3 regions of the Xanthobacter sp. AM11 genome follow, and region 2 is predicted to be linked to each of the others. Evidence: riboswitches for the same ligand, from Rfam matches in the RefSeq annotation. Region 2 holds a riboswitch; each other region holds the start of a gene.

Region 1 (7,200 bases), 2.2 Mb from region 2:
CCCTGCCCCGACGCAGGCGAAGATCCTTCCGGCACGGGCGCCGATGCCGCCCCCTCCTGCCCCGGCCCCGGCGCCGCGCCGTCTGCCACGGCGCCCGCCTCCACCTCGGCAACCGGCGTGGCCGGCTCAAGGAACATGAAGGCCGGCGGCGGCGTCAGGGGCTCCGGCGGCGGACGCGGACGGGGCGGCGCGGCAGGGGGCGCGGCAGGGGGCGCGGGGATTGGATTCGGTGCAGGACCGGTGGCGGGGACACCCGCAGCACGTCCCTCAGAGCCCGCCACAGGATTCGCCACAGGGCTCACGGCGGGACGCCCCGCAGCCTTCGGTGCCGGCGCCTCCGCCACTGCCGGCACCGGCTTTGCGGCCGGAGCGGGCGCCGGGCGCGGGCCCTCCCGCTCCACGAATCCTTCCGCCGCGGCCTGCCGGACGGCGGCGCCCAGGGTTCGCACGGCCGGGGCGCGCGCCTCCGCAGTGCGCGCATCTGACGGCGCGGCGGCCGCCGGCCCAGGCTCGGGGGCGGCCGGCCAGCGCCGGCGCGGCGCCGCCTCGCCGGCGGCCGCATCACGCCCGCCGCTGAACGGGCGCGTCAGCAGGCGGCCGATCTTCGCGAAGGCCCCGGACCGCTCGCGCGGGCGGCTGCGGAGCACGGGACGCCCCGGCTCGGCGGGCGGGGCTGGCGGAACCGGGCGTGGATGCCCGCCCGAAGGGGCCGCGGCAAGGGTGGCCTCCCGGATGTCGGCGGCGATGGCCCGCCACAAGGCGGAGGGCGGCGCCACCGGAACGGCAAGCTCGTGCAGCGGCGACAGCCGTCGCTCCCACTGGCGCACCAGGCTGGCGAAGCCGGGATCGGACAGCAGCCGCGCCCGGGCGAGGCTGCGCTCCTCCGGGTCCAGCGTGCCGAGCACATATTCCACCGCCAGCGTGCGCTCCGCCTCGCTCACCACTGCCAGGGCGGGCGACCTCGGGTCCCGGGGCGCGGGCGAAGGCGCCTTCATGCCCGCCGCCCGAGGCAGGCGCCGAGCTGGGCCACGCTGCGGGCCATCCACGCCCTTATGCCCGCGGCCGGCGCATCGAAATAGACCGAGAGCGCCTCGCGGCTCCAGCCGTCATAAAAGGCCAGCAGCACCATGCGCCGCCGCTCCTCCGGCAGCTTACCGAGGCAGGCCAGAAGGCGGGAGAGGGCCGGGCTGTGCCGGTCGGTCGCCAGCGGATCGTCGCCGCGCAGGGCGGCGTCGAACGGCTCGAACGCATCGCCCACCGGGCGCTGCCACGCCATGTCGAGGGCGCAGCTGCGGGCGATGGCGACCATCCAGCAGACCGGGTCCTCCTGTGGCTTGAGGGTGTGCGCCTCCGCATGGATGCGCCCGTAGGCCTGGCGCAGCGCCAGCGCCGCCAGCTCCGGCCGCCGCAGCAGCCGGAGCACGATGCCGTAGAGCCGGGGACTCGTCAGGTGGTACACGTCCTCGAACGCGCGGCGGTCGCCGGCGGCGACCGCATCAAGGAGGGCGTGGACCTTGCGGGCTGGCGTCACGGATGGCCCTCGCTCGGAGATGAAGCCGGGCAGAGGCTAACGGAGCGGGAGCCGGTATTGGAAGCCTGGAAGCGGGGTCGCCACCCGCAACGCGGGTAAAAAAACACGCTGCATTGCAGCAGTTGTTACCCCTCTACCGCCCCGGACGTCAGAAGCGGGCGGTGTCGATGTGGCGCGGCGCGGAACGGCGGGCGGGCCCCTCGAGTCGCACCGCGCGTTCCATCTCTCCGGCGGCCTCGACGCGGGCGAGCTCGGCCTCGGCCGCGGCGAGGGCGGCGCGGGCCTCCTCCTGCTGCACCTTCAGGTCTTCCGCCGAGCGGCGCAGGTTGTCGCGCCGGGTGCGGGCGGCCAGGGCCAGCGGCGGATAGGCGAAATGGCGCGGATCGCTCTGGCCGGATCGCTCCTCCTCGGCGGCGATATCGCGGTCGAGGTCGCCGGCCATGCGCTCGAAATCGGCGATCATGGTGTCGATCTGCCCGAGCCGGCGGCGGGCGTCCTCGATCTGGAACTTCTTGGCACGGATCAGGGGGTCATGCGACTTCATCGCCGTCTACTCCGGGTACGCACGAGGGAATGCGCCCCGTGCGCGCAGCTGGAGACACGACCGGCGCCTAGTGGATCAAGGCGTTGTGGTTCGACCTGGTCGCGACAGATGGGGTCCATCTGTCGCGGTCGAACCACTAGCATCCCGCGCCGCCGTCCGTGCCCGGCCATGCCCGGAGCCCTTCGACCGGGAGAGAATGTCCGGCGAGGGTTGCCCTTTCCTTACCTCCGCGCCGCTTCCTGAGGAAAATCGCGGAGAAGGTGGTCCCGGCAACCAATCGTTTACCGCCTTCGTTAATGATGACGCTACGGTTCGGGTCACGCATCCTTGGGTGCGGGAGCCGGGCACCGCCCACAAGGCTCGGGCGGCGTGGGACGGTGGATGCGGCGGCCTGTGGAAAAACCTTAAGTGCCTGAAGATGATTCAGTCTTCAGCTCTCTGCACAAAGTTTTTTCCGCGGGGCCTTGTGGACGAGAATCGGCTTCTGTTAACGATTCTACACACGTATCGCGAATCACCCCCGACGGCCGAGCAACGAAGGTCGGCATCGCCGCCTTTCGCGTAGTTGCGAGGAAAGGGATAGCCATGCGCGTTCTGCTCATCGAGGACGACAGTGCTACGGCCCGAGGCATCGAATTGATGCTGAAGACCGAGAGCTTCAACGTCTACACCACCAACCTCGGTGAGGAGGGCGTGGATCTCGGCAAGGTCTACGAATACGATATCATCCTTCTGGACCTGAACCTGCCCGACATGTCGGGGTTCGAGGTCCTGCGCTGCCTGCGCGTGGCGAAGGTGAAGACTCCCATCCTCATCCTCTCCGGCCTCGCCAACACGGAAGACAAGGTGAAGGGCTTCGGCTTCGGTGCCGACGACTACCTCACCAAGCCCTTCCACAAGGACGAGATGGTGGCGCGCATCCACGCCATCGTGCGCCGCTCCAAGGGCCACGCCCAATCGGTGATCCAGACTGGCGACCTGATCGTCAACCTCGACACCAAGACGGTGGAGGTGGAAGGCAACCGGGTGCACCTCACCGGCAAGGAATACCAGATGCTGGAGCTGCTCTCGCTCCGCAAGGGCACCACCCTCACCAAGGAGATGTTCCTCAACCATCTCTATGGCGGCATGGACGAGCCCGAACTGAAGATCATCGACGTGTTCATCTGCAAGCTGCGCAAGAAGCTCGCCAATGCCTCCGCGGGCAAGAACTACATCGAAACCGTCTGGGGCCGCGGCTACGTGCTGCGCGAGCCCATGCCCGGCGCCGAGCGCATCGCCGTCTGATCACCCCCTCCTCGCATCCGCCGCCGAACAAGCCCCGCAGCCGCGGGGCTTTTCTTTTGGCGCGGCCACGGGCCGGGGCATGAGGCTCATGGCAGGGCGGTGAGCGTCACCGTGTCGCCGTCCTGGGCGAAGGCCACCGCGAGGGCGCAGTCGCGGGCCAGCATCCCGGCATAGAAGGGCTGCACCGAATGGGCGTCGAGCCCGTCCGGCGGCACCGCCCCGCCCACCAGCGCCTCCAGCCCCTGCGGAATGCGCGCGCTGACGCCGGTGGAGGCGATAGCAAAGCCCATCTGCTCCCCCGCGCCGATCGCGCCCACATGGATGACGCCGCCGCGCGGAATGGTATTGCCGGCCAGCAGCACCAGGTTCAACAGCAGCTTCACCCGGTTCTTGGGCAGAAGCTCTCGCGGCAGGGCCCAGTCCACCTTGGTGCGGTCATCCTCGATGACGCCGCGGACCACCTGCTCGGCGTCGCCGAGGTCGAGGCGCGCCCCGGCCGAGCCGGCGGCGCCGAACGCCAGCCGGGTGAACTGCAGGCGCGCCGAGGCCTGCCGGGCGCTCCTGGCGATGAGGTCGAGGGCGACTTCGCGCATGTCCGCCGCCTTCTCGTCCTCCAGCACCTCGAAACCGTTGATGATGGCGGCCACCGGGCTGATCACGTCGTGGCAGACGCGCGAGCACAGCAGCGCGGCGAAATCGAGGGTCGAGCCGGCGTTGCGGTCGGCGTCGGGCTGGGACGACGTGGACGAAGGCCTGTCGGGCATGGACATGGCGGCTCCCGGACGGCGACGGCGGGGGCGGCCGCGCGCGGCACCAGCGGAACGCGTGCCCGAATCCGTCTGGACAAAGGTCGGCTCTGATACACCGCCCGCCGCCGGGGCGAAAGCTGCACCGCCGCGGGCGCCCCGGGCGGCATTTGACAATCTCCCCCGCCCTGCCTTTAGTGGCCGGGTCGAAGGTCCCGTGTTTTGCCACGGGCGCAAAAGGGAATGCGGTGCGGGCGGGGCAACCCTCCTCATGCCGCGGCTGCCCCCGCAACTGTAAGCGGCGAGCCCCCGCCAGACGCCACTGGAGCCATCCGGGAAGGCGGCCGGGGCACTGACCCGCGAGCCAGGAGACCTGCCTTCGACGAGGTCCGCGCCGGGCGGGGTGCTCCGGTTCTGCGTCCCTTAAGCCCGTCTCGCGCGGGCAGCGCGCACCCTTGGGATGGAACGGGTGGAGCGCGGCAATCTTCACGAAACCGCGGCAGTGGATGCGACCGGGCAGGACAGCGCTCCCCCGGCGCCGGCCGCCACCGGCCCGGCACCGGCCCCCGTCACCCTCTTCATCTGCACCAGCTGCCGCGACGCGGCGGCGGATGCCGACCTTGCCGCCGACGGCACCGCCCTTGCCGCAGCTGCGGCGGCGGCCACGGGCGGCGACGCGGCGCCGGGCGTGAGCGTGCGGGGCGTGCGCTGCCTTGCCAATTGCAAGCGCGGCCTGTCCGTCGCCATGGTCCGTGCCGACGGCTGGACCTATGTGTTCGGCGACCTTTCCGCCGCCGATGCCCCCGCCCTCCTGGAAGGCGCCCGTCTTTTGAGCGAGGCCCCCGACGGGCTGATGCCGTGGCGCGGCCGGCCCGATCCCCTCAAGCGCGGGATGATCGTGCGCATCCCGCCCCTTTCCCTCTCCGAGGATACCTGATGTCGTCCCTCGCCCGGGTGCCCTGCACCATCGTCACCGGCTTCCTCGGTGCCGGAAAGACCACCCTCATCCGCCACCTTCTGGAGCATGCCGGCGGCCGGCGCCTCGCGGTGATCGTCAATGAATTCGGCGACGTGGGCATCGACGGCGAGATCCTGAAGGGCTGCGGCATCGAGAGCTGCGCCGAAGACACCATCGTCGAGCTGGCCAACGGCTGCCTGTGCTGCACCGTGGCCGACGATTTCGTGCCGGCGCTGGACCTCATCCTGGCCCGCACGCCGCGGGTGGACCACATCCTCATCGAGACCTCGGGCCTCGCCTTGCCCAAGCCGCTGGTGCAGGCATTCCAGTGGCCGGCCATCAAGGGCCGCGTCACCGTGGACGGCGTGGTGGCGGTGGTGGACGGCCCGGCGCTGGCCCAGGGCCGGGTGGCGCCGGACCTCGCCGCCCTCGCCGCCCAGCGGGCGGACGACGCCAGCCTCGACCACGACGACCCGGTGGAAGAGGTGTTCGAGGACCAGATCGCCTGCGCCGACCTGGTGGTGCTCGCCAAGGGCGACCTCCTGGACGCCGCCGGCCTCGATGCGGCACAGGCGGCGGTGGCCCGCAGCCTGCCGCCCGCGGTGAAGCTGGTGCGCGCCGTGGCCGGCCGGGTGGACCCGGCGGTTCTGCTCGGCCTCGGCATCGGCGCGGAAGACGCCATCGACGCCCGTCGCACCCATCATGACGACGAGGCGGACCACGACCACGACGAGTTCGAGAGCGTCGTCCTCCCCCTCCCCGAGATTGCCGACCCCGCCGCCCTCGCCGCCCGCGTGGTGGCGGCCGCGGCAACGCCGGACGTGCTGCGGGTGAAGGGCTTCGCCGCAGTGGCGGGCAAGCCCATGCGCCTGCTGGTGCAGGGGGTGGGCCCGCGGGTGTCGCACCATTTCGACCGGCCGTGGGGCGGGGAGGAGGCGCGGCGCGGGGCGCTGGTGGTCATCGGCCTGAAGGGCTTCGACCGCGCCGCGGTGGAGCGGGCCATCCTGGGCTGAAGACAGGCCCGGGCCGGGGCCGAGGGACACCCATGCACATCCTTTCCACCACATCGACGACGCTGGAGGATCTGGCCGAGCCGGTGGATCTCGCCCAGCCGCCCGGCGACATGGTGGCGCTCTCCTTCACCGACAGCGACCTGCTCGCCCTTTCCGCCGCCTGGCGGGCGCGGCGCGACAGCCTGCCCAGCCTGCGCCTCGCCCGGCTGAAGGACCTGCGGCACCCCATGTCCGTGGACCTGTGGACGGCCAAGGTGGCGAGCCACGCCCGGGTGGTGCTGGTGCGCCAGCTGGGCGGGCTCGACTGGTGGCGCTACGGCGCCGAGCAATTGGCCGCCCTGGCCCGCGCCCGCGGCATCGCGCTGGCTTTGCTGCCGGGGGAGGACCAGGACGACCCGCGCCTCGCCGCCCTCTCCACCCTGCCGGCGGACGATCTGGCCCTGTGGCTCGGCCATTTCCGCGCCGGCGGCCCGGACAACATGGCGGCATTGCTGGCGCGCATGGCGCAGGCGGCGGGGTTCGGCGCCGGCGCCCCCGTGCCCCCGCCGCAGGCCGTGCCGGCCATCGCCGTGCATCGTGCCGGCCACGCGCTGGCGCCGGCCGACGCGGCCTTCCGCGCGGCCTGGGCCGACCCGCGGCCGAAGGCGCTCGTGCTGTTCTACCGCTCCCAATGGCTGGCGGGCGACACCGCGCCGGTGGACGCGCTGGCCGAGGCCCTCGCCCGCCACGGCATCTGCGCCGTGCCCCTGTTCCTGCCCAGCCTGAAGGCGCCGGAGGCCCGCGCCGCGGTGCGCGCGGGCGTGGCCGCCCTTGATCCCGCCGTCATCGTCACCACCACCGCCTTTGCGGCCGGCGATGCGGGGGAACTGTTCCCGGCGGGCGGGCCGCCGGTGCTCCAGGCGGCGCCCGCCACCACCGCCCGCGCCGCCTGGGCTTCGAGCCCGCGCGGCCTCTCCGCCGCCGACCTCGCCATGCATGTGGTGCTGCCGGAGCTGGACGGGCGGGTGCTGGCCGGCGCCCTCTCCTTCAAGGATTTCGCCCCGGCCGACGCCGACCTCGCCTTCGCCCCCGCCGTGAACCGGCCGGAGCCCGATGCGGTGGCCCATGTGGCGGCCCGCGCC
Region 2 (7,200 bases):
CGGGGGCTGAGCGGACTTTTCACCGTCGAACTCACCCTCGAACCGGGCAATCCCGACGCGGTGGTCGCGGCCGGCACCTTTTCCGGCCGGTGGCTCCGCGGCCAGGGCCACGACGGCAGGACCTGAACGCAGGCGGTCCCGCCCGGAGGGAGCCGGCCTGCGGTCCCACCGGGGCGGTGCATCGCCCGCCACAAGGATAATGGAGGGCGTTCGCGCGATAGGCCCTACGCGCCCTTCAGCGCGGCCTGGAGCTTCTCTTCCTGCTCCGTGGAGAGGCTGGTCTGGAGCACGGTGCCGCCGAACTGGGCCATGTCGGCCACCACCTTGTCCGCGGTCACCTTGCCGACCAGCACGCACAAGGCGGCCTGGTTGGGGCCAAGCGACGCGCTGGCCTGCTTGATGAAGTCGTCATTGATCCCCACGTCGGTGAACTTTCCGGCGAGGGCGCCGGCGCCGGCGCCAATGGCCATGCCCAGCAGCGGGTTCAGGAAGAGAAGGCCGACAAGGCCGCCCCACAAGCCACCCGACGCCGCCCCGGCGACGGTGGTGTTCACCATCTGGTGAAGCTTGATCGAACCGTCCTCCTGCCGGACCGCCACCACGGCATCGCCCAGCTCGATCAGATATTCCTTCTGGAGCTTGAGGAGCTCCTGTCGCGCGGCCTCCGCTTTGGCCTCAGACTCATAGGCAATGATAACGAGGTCGGCCATCTCACTCTCCAAGGCAGTGCATCCGGGTTCGCATCGGACCCGCAACGCTTCTACAGGCCATGTCAGGACAATACGCAACCCTCTTCGCCCGCCGCGGCGCCCGGGACCTGGGCCCGGCGGCCCGCCGAAATCAGCCGGAGGGTCAGCACCCGCGAGGCTGCGACCCGCGCGAATTCGGGCGACATGAGCACCGGCGTGCAATTGTGCAGGGCGAGCATGGCCGCCGCGACGAACGCGCGCTGGCGATCGGGCGGGCCGGGAAGCACCGAATAGGTGGCCAGCGGCTTGCCGCGCACCTCTCCCTTGCCGGTGAGGCCGAAGCGCAGCGTGATCTCGAAGCCCTCGGTGCCGGGCGGCGGCACCCAGCAGGCAATAAGGGCGCGGGAGAAGCTCGGCGAAGGAGGTGACCGCCACCGCATTGGCCGGCGGGCGCTGTGCCGGCCCACCGGCGGCGGCGCCACCCGCCAGGGCCATGGCGACGGCCAGCAGCGGGGCGGCGATGCGTCTGTCCATGGGCCAACTCCGTTGCGCACGGGCCTATGATGCCATCGCCGCGTCCGCCTGCGCCTCGCCCGCGTGCTGCGGGAAGCACAGCGCCAGCCAGGCGTGGATGGCCCCGAGGGCTTCCGGCTCGTCCAGGAAGGGGGTGTGGCCCCGGTCCGGCACCTCGACGCGGATCATGTCCGGGCGACGGGCGGCCATCTCGTCGGCGGTGGCGCGGGTCAGGACGTCGGAATTGATGCCGCGGATGAGGGCCAGCGGAATGCCGGCGCAGGCCTCGAACAGCGGCCAGGCGTCCGCCAGCGGGCCCGCCATGGCCTTCTCGAACGACTTGCGCAGGTCCGGGTCGTAGGGAAGCGTCACGCCATGGGTGGTCTGGATGTAGCGCCGGATGGTCTCCTCCTCCCAGCGCAGCTCGGGCACATTGTGGAAGCCGGGCATGGCCGCCGGCATGCGGTCGGCGATCTCCTCCAGGGTGGCGACCGCCGGCTCGATGCCGATATAGGCGCCGATCCGCTCCAGGCCGGCGCGCTCCAGCACCGGGCCCACGTCGTTCAGGCACAGGCCGGCCACGCGGTCATGCGCGGTTGCCGCCATCACCATGCCCAGAAGCCCGCCGCGGGACGTGCCGATGATGGCCGCCCGCGCCAGCCCCAGATGGTCCAGCAGGGCGAGGGCGTCCCGCGCCTCCTGCGCCACATTGTAGGTGTCCGGGCCGGTCCATTGGGATTCGCCGCGGCCGCGGCTGTCGAGGCGGATCAGCCGCACGCCGTGCAGGTGCCGGGCCAGATAGTCGAAATCGCGCCCGTTGCGGGTCAGGCCTGCCAGAAGCAGCAGGGGCGCTCCCGTCCCCGTGTCGGAGAAGGAGAGTGTCGCGCCGTCCTCGGCCTGAAAGGTGCTCTTGGTCATCGCTCACCAGAACCGGATCCATGCCCGGGCGCGTGCTCCGTCCGGCCGCACCCTCAAGGACGCGCGAGCAGCGATTCCCGATGCCGAACCATTTTGCCTGCGCCATGTGTCCAATTCACAACGAATCGTGCCGCCGGCAAAGCCCCGGCACGATTTTTCCTTTCGCGCCACGGCCCTGCGCCGGCGCGGCGGCACCCCGGCACGGCCCGCCGCCGATCCCGCAGGGGCAGGGTTGTTGACGCATCGGGGTCGCTCACGCTAGCGTGAACATGACGGTTCCTATTGGATGAAAAGGGAACATGGTGGGCCGGGAGACCGGCGATGCCATGGCTGCCCCCGCAACTGTAAGCGGCGAGTCCTGCGCCATCAGCCACTGGGCCCTCGGGCCTGGGAAGGCGGTGCAGAGAACGACGACCCGCGAGCCAGGAGACCTGCCGTCAGCCGTGGTCACGCGCGTGCACATCGGGCGGGGTGTCCTGATGGTGGTTGGTCGGGCGGATTGCCTATCCGCCGGGGCGCCTCGTTCGCGGTGACGGACCACTCGTCCCGCCGAGGCCGACATGCCTTCCGCCGTTCCGTTTTGCGCCCGCGCCACCCGGCGCGCCCGCCGCTCCCGTGCGTCTGCTCTCCTTGCGCCCGCCTTCCTCGCCTGCGCCGCCGTGCCGGCCCTCGCCCAGGCGGCGGACGACCAGAACACCATCGACCTGCCCACCATCGTGGTGAGCGCCACCGGTATTCCCACGCCGGAGAACGAGGTGGCCAGCTCGGTGAGCGTGGTGACCGCCGCGGACATCGACCGCCGCCAGCAGCGCACGCTGCCGGATGTGCTGGACTCCCTGCCCGGCCTCAATGTGGTGCAGACCGGCGGGCCGGGCGGCCAGACCTCGGTGTTCATCCGCGGCACCAATTCCAACCATGTGAAGGTGCTGATCGACGGCATCGACGCCGGCAATCCCTCCACGCCCAACGGCGCCTTCGATTTCGGCCAGCTTCTGGCCAGCGACCTTGCCCGGGTGGAAGTGCTGCGCGGCCCGCAGAGCGGCCTTTATGGCTCGGACGCCATCGGCGGCGTGGTGTCGGTGGAAACCCGCAAGGGCGAGGGGCCGGCCAAGGTCACCGGCTATGTGGAAGGCGGCGCCCTGGGCACCTTCAACCAGGCGGCGAGCCTGAGCGGCGAGGCGGAAAAACTCGCCTATTCGTTCAACGTCACCCATTTCTCGTCCACCGAGATTGCGGTGACGCCGCAGAACCTCGTGCCGGCGGGCTACCCCACCAATCCCAATACTTATGACAACTGGACCTATTCCACCCGCCTCGACTATGCGGCCACGGAAGACCTGACCGTCAATTTCATTGCCCGCTACATCGACAGCCGGCTTGCCTTCACCCCGGATACCTACCCGCCCCCGCTTTATGTGGGCATTCCGGCGGCGCAGACCTCCACCAGCCTCGCCAGCATGTTCTTCACCAAGGGCGAGGGGGTGTGGCGCGCGTTCGACGACCGGCTGACCACCACCTTCGGCGTCAGCGCCATGACCTCCTCCAACCCCACCACCGGGCCCAATGAAGGCTCCAACGGGGACTATGAGGGCGACCGGCAGACCTACTATTTGCGCACCAACCTCGCCGTCGCCCCGGGGCAGAACCTGCTGGTGGGCGTGGAGCGGCGCGACGAGAGCATGAGTTCCTCCACCGCTTATACGCAGATGGACGCCTCCACCGGCGACACCGGCGCCTATGCTGAATATCAGGGCTCCCTGGCCGAGCGGTTCTTCTATGCCGCCAACGTGCGCTACGATAGCGACGACACCTTCGGCGACCACACCACCTTCCGCCTTGCGCCCGCCCTCCTGTTCCCGGAAACGGGAACCCGGCTGAAGGCGAGCTACGGCACCGGCTTCAAGGCGCCCTCGCTATACCAGCTTTATGCGCCCTATTACGGCAATGCGAACCTGAAGCCCGAGGAAAGCACCGGCTGGGATGCCGGCTTCGAGCAGAAGATCTTCGGTGAGCGCGTGTTGTTCGGCGTCACCTACTTCCACAACGACATCACCAACCTGATCAGCTACGATCCGGTGACCTACCAGAACGTCAACATCTCCAGCGCCACCACGCAGGGCGTGGAGGCCTTCGTCGCGGTGGCGGTGACGGACCGGCTCGATGTGCGGGTGGACTATACCTATACCGACGTGGTGGGCTACACCCCGCCGGGCCAGCCCTTCGGCGCGGCCTGCGTGCCCATCGACGCCACCTCGTGCTACCCGCTGCGGCGGCCCAACAACAAGGTGAGCCTGACGGTGGGCTGGCGGCCGACGGACGCATTCGACCTCTCCGCCAGCCTCGTCTATGCCTCGTCCTGGTGGGACATCGTGCGCCTCAGCTCCAATTATATCGACCAGCCCGGCTATACGGCGGTGAACGTGGCGGCCAATTATCGCTTCAACGCCAACACCACCGTGTTCGCCCGCATCGACAACCTGTTCGACCAGAGCTACCAGAACCCCAACGGCTTTCTCGCCCCGGGCTTCGGTGCCTATGGCGGGCTGAAGCTGACCTATTGAGAGGGGCCATGGCAGGTTCCGCAACACCGGCCGCAAGGCGGGGCGCAACACGGGTCGCGGGCCTGCTCCTCGCGGCGGGCCTCGGCGCGGCCGTGCCCGCGGCGGCCGGGGCGGAGCGGCCGGCGCGCATCGCGTCGCTGAACCTGTGCGCCGACGAACTGGTGCTGCGGCTCGCGGACCCGGGGCAGGTGGCATCCGTCACCTTCCTGGCCCGCGATCCCGCCACCTCCAACGTGGCGGCGCTGGCGCAGCAGGTGCCGGTGAACCGGGGCCTGGCCGAAGAGATCGTGCCGCTCAAGCCGGACCTGGTGGTGGTGGGCGCCTACACCACCCGCACCACCACCGCCATGCTGCGGCGCCTCGGCCTGCCGGTGCTGGAACTGGCGGCGCCGCAAAGCGTGGCGGAAGCCTATGCGCAGATCCGCCTTGTTGCCGGGCGCATGGGCGTGCCGGAGCGCGGCGAGGCCATGGTGGCGCAGATGGAGGCCGCCTTCGCCGCCCTGCCGCCGCCGCCGGCCCGGCCGCCGGAAGCCATCGTGCTGCGGCCCAACGGCTTCACCGCCGGGCGCGACACCCTCGCCGGCGAGGTGATGGCGCGGGCCGGGCTCGACAATCTGGCCGCCCGCCTCTCCACCGACCGGCTCGGCCAGCTGGTGCTGGAGGAGATCGTCACCGCGCGGCCCGACCTGCTGGTGGTGAATGCGGCCGATGGCGCGCCGCCCTCTTTGGCCGACGAGATGCTGCGCCATCCCGCCCTTGCCCCGCTGCGCCGCGCCGGTGCCGCGGTGCCCCTGCCCATCCGCCTGTGGACCTGCGCCGGGCCGGAGCTGGCGGAAGCGGCGGCGCGGCTCGCTGCGGCCCGGGCACAGATGCCGGGGGCCGGTGCCCCGCGGCAGCACGCGGCACGATGATGCGCCTGCAACCTTTTCCCCCCCACCGGGCGCTGATCGCCGGGCTCGGGCTTCTCGTGCTGGTGCTGGCCGCCGTCTCGGTGGCCGTGGGCTATGCGCCCCTCGACCTCGGGGGCGCGTTCGCCGACCTCCTCACCGGCCGCGAGAGCCTTGCCGCGCTGGTGCTGGCGGAACTGCGGCTGCCGCGGGCCATCCTCGGGGTGGGGGTGGGGTTCAGCCTCGGCCTCACCGGCGCGGCGCTGCAGGGGCTCATGCGCAACCCGCTGGCGGACCCCGGCGTGGTCGGGGTCTCCGGCGCGGCGGCGCTGGGGGCGGTGGTGGCCTTTTATTTCGGCCTGTCGTCGGCCTTCGCTCTGGCGCTGCCCCTGGGCGGGCTGGCCGGTGCCGGGCTCGCCACCGCCTTCCTGCTGGCGCTGGCCGCACGCGGGGCGGGCACCTCGACCCTCATTCTCGCGGGCGTCGCCCTCAGCAGCCTCGCGGGCGCGCTGACGGCGCTGGCCCTGAACCTGGCGCCGAGCCCCTATGCCGCCCTGGAAGTGGTGTTCTGGCTGATGGGCTCCCTCTCCGACCGCAGCCTTGCCCATGTGGCCCTCGCCGTGCCGTTCATGGCGGCCGGCTGGGTGCTGGTTCTGGCCACCGGCCCGTCCCTCGATGCCCTCACTTTGGGGGAGGATGCGGCGGCGAGCCTCGGCTTCTCCCTGCGCCGCACCCGTCTTCTCGTCATCGGCGGCACCGCCGCCGCCGTGGGGGCCAGCGTGGCGGTGGCGGGGGCCATCGGCTTCGTGGGGCTGGTGGTGCCCCATCTCATGCGGCCGCTGGTGGGCCACCGGCCGGGCCGGCTGCTGCTGGCCAGCGGCCTTGCCGGCGCGGCGCTGACCCTTGGCGCCGACATTGCCGTGCGCCTCGTGCCCACGCGGCCGGAGCTGAAGCTGGGCGTGGTCACGGCCCTGGTGGGGGCGCCCTTCTTCCTCATCCTTCTGCGGCGCTTGCGGGTGGACAGCGAATGATCGTGGAGGCGCAGAACATCCGCGTGCGGCGAGGGGATGTGGTCGCCGTGCGCGATCTCTCCCTCGTCGCCCGGCCGGGGGCGATGCTGGGCCTCATCGGCCCCAACGGTGCCGGCAAGACCAGCCTGCTGCGCGCCCTTGCCGCCCTGGAGCCGCTGGCCGCCGGCACCCTGGCCTATGGCGGGCGCAGCCCCGCCGTCATCGGCCGCCGCGCCTTCGGGCGCACGGTGGCGTTCCTGCCGCAGAACGGGCGCATCCACTGGCCCCTGCCGGTGGAGGAGGTGGTGGCCCTCGGCCGCCTGCCCCACGGGCCGGCGCAGGTGGACGCGGCCGCCCTGCGGGCCATGGCGGCAGTGGACCTGACGGGCCTGCGCCACCGTGCGGCCGGCACCCTTTCCGGCGGCGAGCGGGCGCGGCTGCTGCTGGCCCGCGCCCTGGCGGTGGAAGCCCCGGTGCTGCTGGTGGACGAGCCGGTGGCCGCCCTCGACCCCTACCACCAGCTGCAGGTGATGGAGGTGCTGCGCGCCGCCGCCCGCAGCGGCACCACCGTGGTGGCGGTGCTGCACGACCTGACCCTCGCCGCGCGCTTCTGCGACCGCCT
Region 3 (7,200 bases), 770 kb from region 2:
ATCACGTCGAGGGAGGTCCCGCCCGCCACGAGGCTCACCGCCCCGATCTGGCCTTCCGCTTCCACCTTGCCGAGGAGGGCGGCGACGGCCGCCACGTCGATCCCGGCGCCGGCGCGCGGGGCGGTCGGTCCGCTGTTCACGATGGGACGGAACGACAGGACCGCGCCGGTGAGAATGATCACCAGGAAGATCGGGGCGAGGATGAGGGCGATCCAGCGATGCAGAAAGATCAGCGCGGACCGCAAAGGCGCGAACGACATGACGAACTCCGATGGCAGAACCGCACGTGCGGGCTGGACGGCACGGGGGCCGGTCTGGCGACAGCTTCGTTCGCGCTATGAATGGACCATGCGCGTCCCGGAAATTTGTCCCGGCGCAGCCGCTTCGTAATCTTTCATCCCGTGTGGCGGAAGTGACATAGTTGGTTACAAAGTCCTGCTGGCAAGCCTGGGGGCACTCCGGTCAATTCGGCCCCGGACGCTTGCGGCGCCCACCCGTCTTCGCCGGCTGAACAACAGGAACGCATGGAACGCACGCCGCACATTCTCGTCGTGGACGATCACCGCGAGATCCGCGAGCTGCTCGCCAAATACCTGTCGCGCAACGGGCTGCGGGTGAGCGTGGCGGCCGGCGGGGTGGACATGCGCCAGCAGATGCGCGCCGGCACCTTCGACCTCGTGGTGCTCGACATCATGATGCCGGGGGAGGACGGGCTCACGTTGTGCCGCCAGCTTCGCCAGGCCAGCGACATTCCGGTGGTCCTGCTCACGGCAGTGGCGGAGGAGACCGACCGGATCGTGGGCCTGGAGCTCGGGGCCGATGATTATGTCACCAAGCCCTTCAACCCGCGCGAGCTGCTCGCGCGCATCCGCGCCATCCTGCGCCGGGCCCAGGGGCCGGCGCGCACGTCGCAGGAGGGGCCGAGCCGCTATCGCTTCGACCGCTGGCAGCTCGACGCCGGCCGCCGCCTCCTGCTCGACGAGAGCGGCAGCGAGGTCCGCCTCGGCAGCGCGGAATTCCGCCTGCTCCTCGCCCTCGTCACCCGCCCGTCGGTGGTGCTCTCGCGCGACCAGCTGCTCGACATCACCGCCGGCCGGCCGGCGCAGGTGTTCGACCGCAGCATCGACAACCTGGTCAGCCGCCTGAGGCGCCGGATCGAGCGGGACCCCCAGCAGCCCGCGCTCATCAAGACCGTGTGGGGCGACGGCTATGTCTTCGCCGCGCCGGTGGAGGTGGAGGCGTGAACCGCCTTGCCCGCCTGGTCTGGCCGCGCAGCCTCGCCGCACGCCTCGTGCTGCTGCTGGTGGCGACCCTCGCCGTCGCGCAGATGGTGCTGGTGCTGGTGCTGCAGACCGAGCACGACAGCATTGTGGTCGGCATCGTCCGCGGCCAGGCCCTCGGCCAGACGGTGACGCTCACCCGCCTGATCGAGATGGCGCCGCAGGATGCCGACCGGCTCGCCAGCGCCTTCGTTTCGCGGAGCGCCTGCGCCTGGGTCTCCACGCAGCCGCCCGAGACCCGCACCCCGACCCGGGCCGAGGAAAGCCTCGCTCACCTGTTGCAGCGGCGCCTGCATGGCGTCGGCAAGGGACGGCCGGAAGTGCATATCGACACCGCCGGGACCTGGGAGCGGCGCTGCCCGCGGCAGCGCGCGGAGGCACTGCCCTGGGTCCGCAGGGGGGGCGACGGCAATGCGCCCCCCTCGGACGGGCTGCGCAGCGGCCTCGGCGTGGTGGCCCTGAGCGTGCCCCTCTCCGACAAGCGCTGGCTCCACATGACCACGCTGGTGAGCCTGCCCGGCATCTGGAGCCGCCCGGCCCTGCTCTCCTTCCTGATCTCCTCCCTCGCGGTCTCCTGCGTCACCATCGCCTGCGTGCGGCTGCAGACCCGCTCCCTGCGCTCCCTCGCGGACGCCTCGGAGCGGTTCGGCCGCGGGGAGAAGGTGGCGGCCCTCGATGTGCATGGCCCCTCCGAGGTGGCGGCGGCGACCCTCGCCTTCAACACCATGCAGGAACGGCTCAGCCAGTTCATGCGCGACCGCATGCGCCTGCTGGCCGCCATCAGCCACGATCTGCGCACCCCGTTGACGACGCTCCGGCTCAAGGCGGAATTCGTGGACGACCCGGAGGTGCGCGCCGACATCGTCGCCACCATCGACGAGCTCGTCGCCATCTGCGAGGCGACGCTGGCCTTCACCCGGGCCGAGGCCACCAGCGAGGCCACCCAGACCGTGGACCTCGACGCCCTGTGTGCGGACGTGGTGGAGGAATTCGCCAGCGTCGGCGCCGATGCGCAGATGAACGAGGGCATGCATGCCCGCTTGGCCTGCCGCCCCGTCGCCCTGCGGCGCGCGCTGCGCAACCTCGTGGACAATGCCGTCCGCTACGGCCGGCGCGCAGAGGTTTCCATCCTGCAGCCCGCCCCGGGCATGGTCGCGATCCGGGTGGAGGACGGCGGGCCGGGCCTGCAGGAGGACCAGCTGGAACAGGCCTTCGCGCCCTTCGTGCGCCTGGAGCCCTCGCGCAGCCCGGAAACCGGCGGCATGGGCCTCGGCCTCGCCATCGCGCGCAGCATCATCAAGGCCCATGGCGGCGAACTGACCCTGGCGAACCGGCCGGAGGGAGGGCTGCGGGCCGAAATCATCCTGCCCACCGCATCGGCGGCCGCGGGCGCTTAAGCCCTTGACGCTTGTCATCCGAAAACTGCGGGGTCGCCTCCTGGCGGACTTGGCGCGATCTGCTCTCCGATCGGCACCGCGGCGGACGGCTTGACAGGGGGCATGGTTCCGGCGCCCTGTTGCCCATGCGAACGGTGGTGCGGATGCAGCGCATCCGCACTGAAACGGGAACGGGGAAAGGGCGCATCTGCGCCTTAAGCCCCGACCGCCCCCGCGACTGTGAGCGGCGAGCGGCCTTCCAAGGCGTCACTGGCACGGGCTTTTGCCCGCGCCGGGAAGACGGAAGGCCTGCTGTGACCCGCGAGTCAGGAGACCGGCCGGACGCAGGGTGTCAATCTGGCGGCCGTCGGGTGAGACGGCGGAGGACAAGGCAATGCATATCGAACCCGGTCTCGTGGACGGCGGGAAAATCTGGCTCAGCTACGTCACAGCGGCGGGCGCCGTCGGCTATAGCCTGAAGCTCGCGCTCGACGCGGCGCGTGAACGCGGGGTGCTGTCGCTGGCGACGCGCAGCGCGGCGGCCACCGCCCTCGTCTTCTCTTTCTTCGAGGTGCTGCCGCACTATCCGGTGGGGGTTTCCGAGGTCCACCTCATCCTCGGCTCCACCTTGTTCCTCATCTTCGGCGTGGCGCCGGCTGCCATCGGGCTGGCGCTCGGCCTGCTGGTCCAGGGCCTGTTCTTCGCCCCGTTCGACCTGCCCCAGTTCGGCATGAACGTGACCACCTTGCTGGTGCCGCTGTTCGCCCTCACGGCGGTGGCGCGGCGCATCATCGCCCCGCACACGCCCTATGTGGAGCTGAAGTATCGCCAGGCGCTGGCGCTCTCCACCACCTACCAGGCCGGCATCGTCGCCTGGGTGGCGTTCTGGGCGCTCTACGGCCAGGGCTTCGGCGCGGAAAACCTCGCCTCGGTCACCGCGTTCGGCGGCGCCTACCTGCTGGTGATCGTGGTGGAGCCGCTGGTGGACCTCGCCGTGCTGGCGGCGGCCAAGGCCCTCAACGGGCTGAAGGGCACCCCCCTGTTCGAGCGCCGGCTTTACGACGCTGCCTGAGGCGGCGTGCCCGCGGGTGCGCTTCGTCTCACCCCATCCCTGCGCACGCCGGCGGTCCTCCCGCCGGCGTGTCTCGTTTTGACAGCCTCCCACGAAGACCGGCGGGCCTCGGTGGAAGACCGGGGCCGGGCGGGCGCCGCCCCCGGCGTCACTCCAGCCCGGCGATGCGTGCGCTGTAGCGCCGGGTCAGTTCGCGCACGGCATCGCTGCCGACGGGCGTGAGGTGAACCCAGGTCCGCCGCCGGTCGGTCTCATCGGGCAGGCGCTGCACCAGCGCCTGCGCCTCCAGCGCCTCCAGCCGCCGCAGCGCCGTGGTGACGGAAGTTCCGGCCGCCGCGCACAGGGAGGTCACCGACAGCCGCTGGCCGGATTCCTGCGCCAGGGCAAGGTCGAGCATCATGTCCCAGGCCGTGTCTCCCACCTTCTTCTCGGGAAACAGCCGCTTTCGGTCAATGCGCATGCCCAGCAGCGCCTTGAGATGGCCCACCGGACTGCCCGCCTGCGCGGCGGTGCCGGCGCGCTCGGCGAAGATCGCCCGGGCCCGGCGGATCGCCGCGGCGAGGTCGGCGATGTCGAAGGGCTTCTGCAGGAAGTCCACCACGTTCAGCCGCAGCGCGGCCACCGCCTTGTCCAGGGTGGCGGCGCCGGTGATGACGACCCCGGCCACCGGCGTGTGCAGCCGCACCTGCTGCAGGCGCTGCAGAAGCTCGATACCATCGATATTGGGCAGGCCGAGATCGGTGACCACCACGCCGATGTCCGCATTGTTCTCGACAATGTCGATGGCGCTGGCGGATGTGCTGGTGCACAGCACGGGAATGCCGGCTGCGGCAAGTCCCTCACGCACCTCCACGAGCAGGTCGCGATCATCATCCACGATCAGGGTGGACGCGCGTTCCATCTGCGTTTCCCGTCCCAGCAACAACGGTCCTTCGGTCATCGGCGAGCTTCAACGCGCCTGCAGGCGCAAGCCGCATCCGGCTGCCCGACGCGCTCCAACTTATTGGATAGAGACGGATGACCTGCCCACAGGGAAACGCCGATGCGATTCCCTGTGGGCAGGTCCGGCTCCAGGCGAAACAGGAAGCCCTGGATGGCCACATTATGGCGGCTTGCGATCATCCGCAGACCCTCAATCGTTTCAACCCCTTCCACCACCAACCCGGACCAGGCCGTGCCGAAAGGGACAGGAGGGCGCGGCGCAATCTACCGTGACATATCCTATTTGGGAGCATGGCGGATGAATGGCGCATCGATCTTGATCTCGCGCACAAGCGGCCGGGAAAGTTGCAGCCGCCCGCGCCGTCCCTCGCCCGGATCGTCGCGGACGGGCCCGCATCGTCCCGGGCACGATGGCGGCCGGGGCTGATGGGGGTCAAGACCGCCGCACCGAAGATCGGCCGAGGCCCTGATCTTCGGATACAAGACTTCACGATATCCATGTTTAAATAATTTGAATGGAAATTTATTTATCAATTTCAACCAATTTGCATGGAAACAGTGCGTAAATCTCATGTAAATACACAATTATTTTCATCATATATTTCAACAATGCTTCATTGATTTCATTCGAAAGGAAAATATATCCAATTTGGATGCAGTTTCGCTAACGTATGCAACTTAAGTGTGATAGCTTCCAACAATTAAGTGCTGGCGACCTCGCATTGAGGTCACCGCCGGCAAGGCCCCATTGCTCGACGCCATCCGCGAAGCGAGGGGCATGTTCACAATCCCGGATCCCGTGCCTAGCCCTGACCGGCACGGGAGGGCGGGTCGGGTGGACGCCAGAGATGGCAACCTCCGGCCCGTTCAATCTTCCCGCGGGGGGGAGGGGAGAGGAAGGGGCTGGATGCGACGGTTCGCAGCCCGCATCCAGCCCCTTCCGATCGTTCCGTGGCCGTGCCACGCCGCCGATGCCTCGCCAGCGGGAGCCATCGGTATTGACGCAACCGTGCAGCGCCTGTCCATTCCAGCCTGAAGCCAACGGCAGGGCCTGCCGCAGATCGACGGTGCTGGCATGAGCTGCGTTCTGATCGTCGACGACGAGCCGGAGTATCTGGACGAGCTTTTGGAAGCGCTCGGCTTCGAAGGCATGTCGGCGGTTGCGGTGCCGAGTGCGGCAGCGGCGCTGGAGGCGCTTGCGCGCGATCCGCAGATCACCATCGTGCTCACCGACATGCGCATGCCGGACATGGACGGCATCGCCATGATCCACAGCCTACGGAAGGCCTTTGCCGCCCGTCGCCTCGACTTCCTCGTCATGACCGGACATGCCGCCGAGACGGACATGGCGCGGGCGATGGCGGCCGGGGTGCGGCGCTGTTTTCCCAAGCCCCTCGCCTTCGATGACCTTCGCGACACCCTGATCGCCCTGCAGGACGGGCAAGATGCGCCTGGATGAGCCCATCGCCGGCGAGGTCCGGCGCCTCCTCGACCCGGTGACCCTCATGCTGGCCTCGCTCATCTTCCTCGTGGGCGTCATTCCCTTCGGTGCGGCGCTGGTGCTTTACCAGATCCAAAGCCGTGCCGAACTGGCGGAGGCCGAGGCCAGCGCACACAAGACCGCAACCTTGCTGATGCGTAGCTTCGAGCAGGTGGTGGAACCCATCGACGCCCTGCTGCAGAACTTCGCAAAAGGCTACGACAGCCGGTGGACGCCGCAGGAGACCTATGAGGCGCTGCGCAGCTTCACCCTGCCGGCGGCCGTCGTGCAACTGGGGGTCACCGACGCCGCCGGGCTGCTGGTCGCTTCAAGCCTTGCACCGCCAGGACCACCGGCGGTGGACCTCTCCGATCGCGAGCACATCCGCGTGCAGATGGGCCGGGCGCCGGCAAAGGCAGACCTGTTCATCAGCAAGCCGGTGCTTGGCCGCGTCTCCAACGAGTGGACCATTCAGCTCACGCGGCCGCTGGGCGATGCGCATGGCCACTTCGCCGGAGTGGTGGTCGCCTCCTATGCCATCAGCGACTTCATCGACTTCTATAAGCAGCTGCGCATCGAGGACCATATGGTGATCGCCCTGGTGGGCCTCGACGGCATCGTGCGTGCCCGCGCCGCCGGCCAGACCAGCTTCGGCGACGATGCGTCGAAAAGCCCGGCGTTCCGTGCCGTGATGGAGCACAAGCAGATCCAGTATGCCTTCACGAGCCCCTTCGACGGGGTGGAGCGCGTCGGCTACATGATCCGCTCCAGCCGCTATCCCATCATCGTGCTGGTGGCCTACTCCCTGGCCTATGTCCGCCAGCAGTCGGCCGACTTCCGCACCGCCATCTGGGGCACCGCGCTCGGCCTCTCCGCCGCTTTGCTCATCGTCGTCATGCTCGGCGGCCGCTACCTCAAGCTGCAGCGGCGGCTGAAGGCGCGGGAGGTGCAGGCCCTGGCCCGCCAGCGCGAGGCCGATGTCCTCGATGCCATCAGCCGCGTGCCGGGCATTGCGGTGATGCATGTCACCGCAGACGGCGCCACGGCGGT

What was found. A riboswitch is a leader RNA that binds a small molecule or an ion and turns the genes downstream of it on or off. The one in region 2 is predicted to bind cobalamin.
Region 1: linked by a shared signal. The riboswitch ahead of ACI7BZ_RS13100 (DUF1636 family protein) and the one ahead of ACI7BZ_RS03080 (TonB-dependent receptor plug domain-containing protein) in region 2 are both predicted to bind cobalamin.
Region 3: linked by a shared signal. The riboswitch ahead of ACI7BZ_RS06655 (energy-coupling factor ABC transporter permease) and the one ahead of ACI7BZ_RS03080 (TonB-dependent receptor plug domain-containing protein) in region 2 are both predicted to bind cobalamin.

The regions. Positions count from the first base shown of each region.
Region 1 is NZ_JBLAOA010000001.1:2,844,115-2,851,314, reverse strand. Features, by position in the region: gene ACI7BZ_RS13125 (hypothetical protein) at 1-995, opposite strand, end outside; gene ACI7BZ_RS13120 (sigma factor-like helix-turn-helix DNA-binding protein) at 992-1,531, opposite strand; gene ACI7BZ_RS13115 (flagellar export protein FliJ) at 1,680-2,075, opposite strand; gene ctrA (response regulator transcription factor CtrA) at 2,661-3,362, shown strand; gene chpT (histidine phosphotransferase ChpT) at 3,449-4,132, opposite strand; cobalamin riboswitch at 4,302-4,503, shown strand; gene ACI7BZ_RS13100 (DUF1636 family protein) at 4,578-5,045, shown strand; gene cobW (cobalamin biosynthesis protein CobW) at 5,042-6,079, shown strand; gene cobN (cobaltochelatase subunit CobN) at 6,112-7,200, shown strand, end outside.
Region 2 is NZ_JBLAOA010000001.1:643,825-651,024, reverse strand. Features, by position in the region: gene ACI7BZ_RS03100 (PaaI family thioesterase) at 1-126, shown strand, start outside; gene ACI7BZ_RS03095 (DUF1269 domain-containing protein) at 225-710, opposite strand; gene ACI7BZ_RS03090 (UCP034077 family protein) at 773-1,129, opposite strand; gene ACI7BZ_RS03085 (alpha/beta fold hydrolase) at 1,248-2,120, opposite strand; cobalamin riboswitch at 2,377-2,573, shown strand; gene ACI7BZ_RS03080 (TonB-dependent receptor plug domain-containing protein) at 2,681-4,681, shown strand; gene ACI7BZ_RS03075 (ABC transporter substrate-binding protein) at 4,690-5,592, shown strand; gene ACI7BZ_RS03070 (FecCD family ABC transporter permease) at 5,589-6,599, shown strand; partial or broken gene ACI7BZ_RS03065 (ABC transporter ATP-binding protein) at 6,659-7,200, shown strand, end outside.
Region 3 is NZ_JBLAOA010000001.1:1,411,579-1,418,778, reverse strand. Features, by position in the region: gene ACI7BZ_RS06670 (PepSY domain-containing protein) at 1-260, opposite strand, end outside; gene ACI7BZ_RS06665 (response regulator) at 525-1,244, shown strand; gene ACI7BZ_RS06660 (ATP-binding protein) at 1,241-2,677, shown strand; cobalamin riboswitch at 2,793-3,013, shown strand; gene ACI7BZ_RS06655 (energy-coupling factor ABC transporter permease) at 3,051-3,728, shown strand; gene ACI7BZ_RS06650 (response regulator) at 3,877-4,629, opposite strand; gene ACI7BZ_RS06645 (response regulator) at 5,746-6,129, shown strand; gene ACI7BZ_RS06640 (ATP-binding protein) at 6,116-7,200, shown strand, end outside.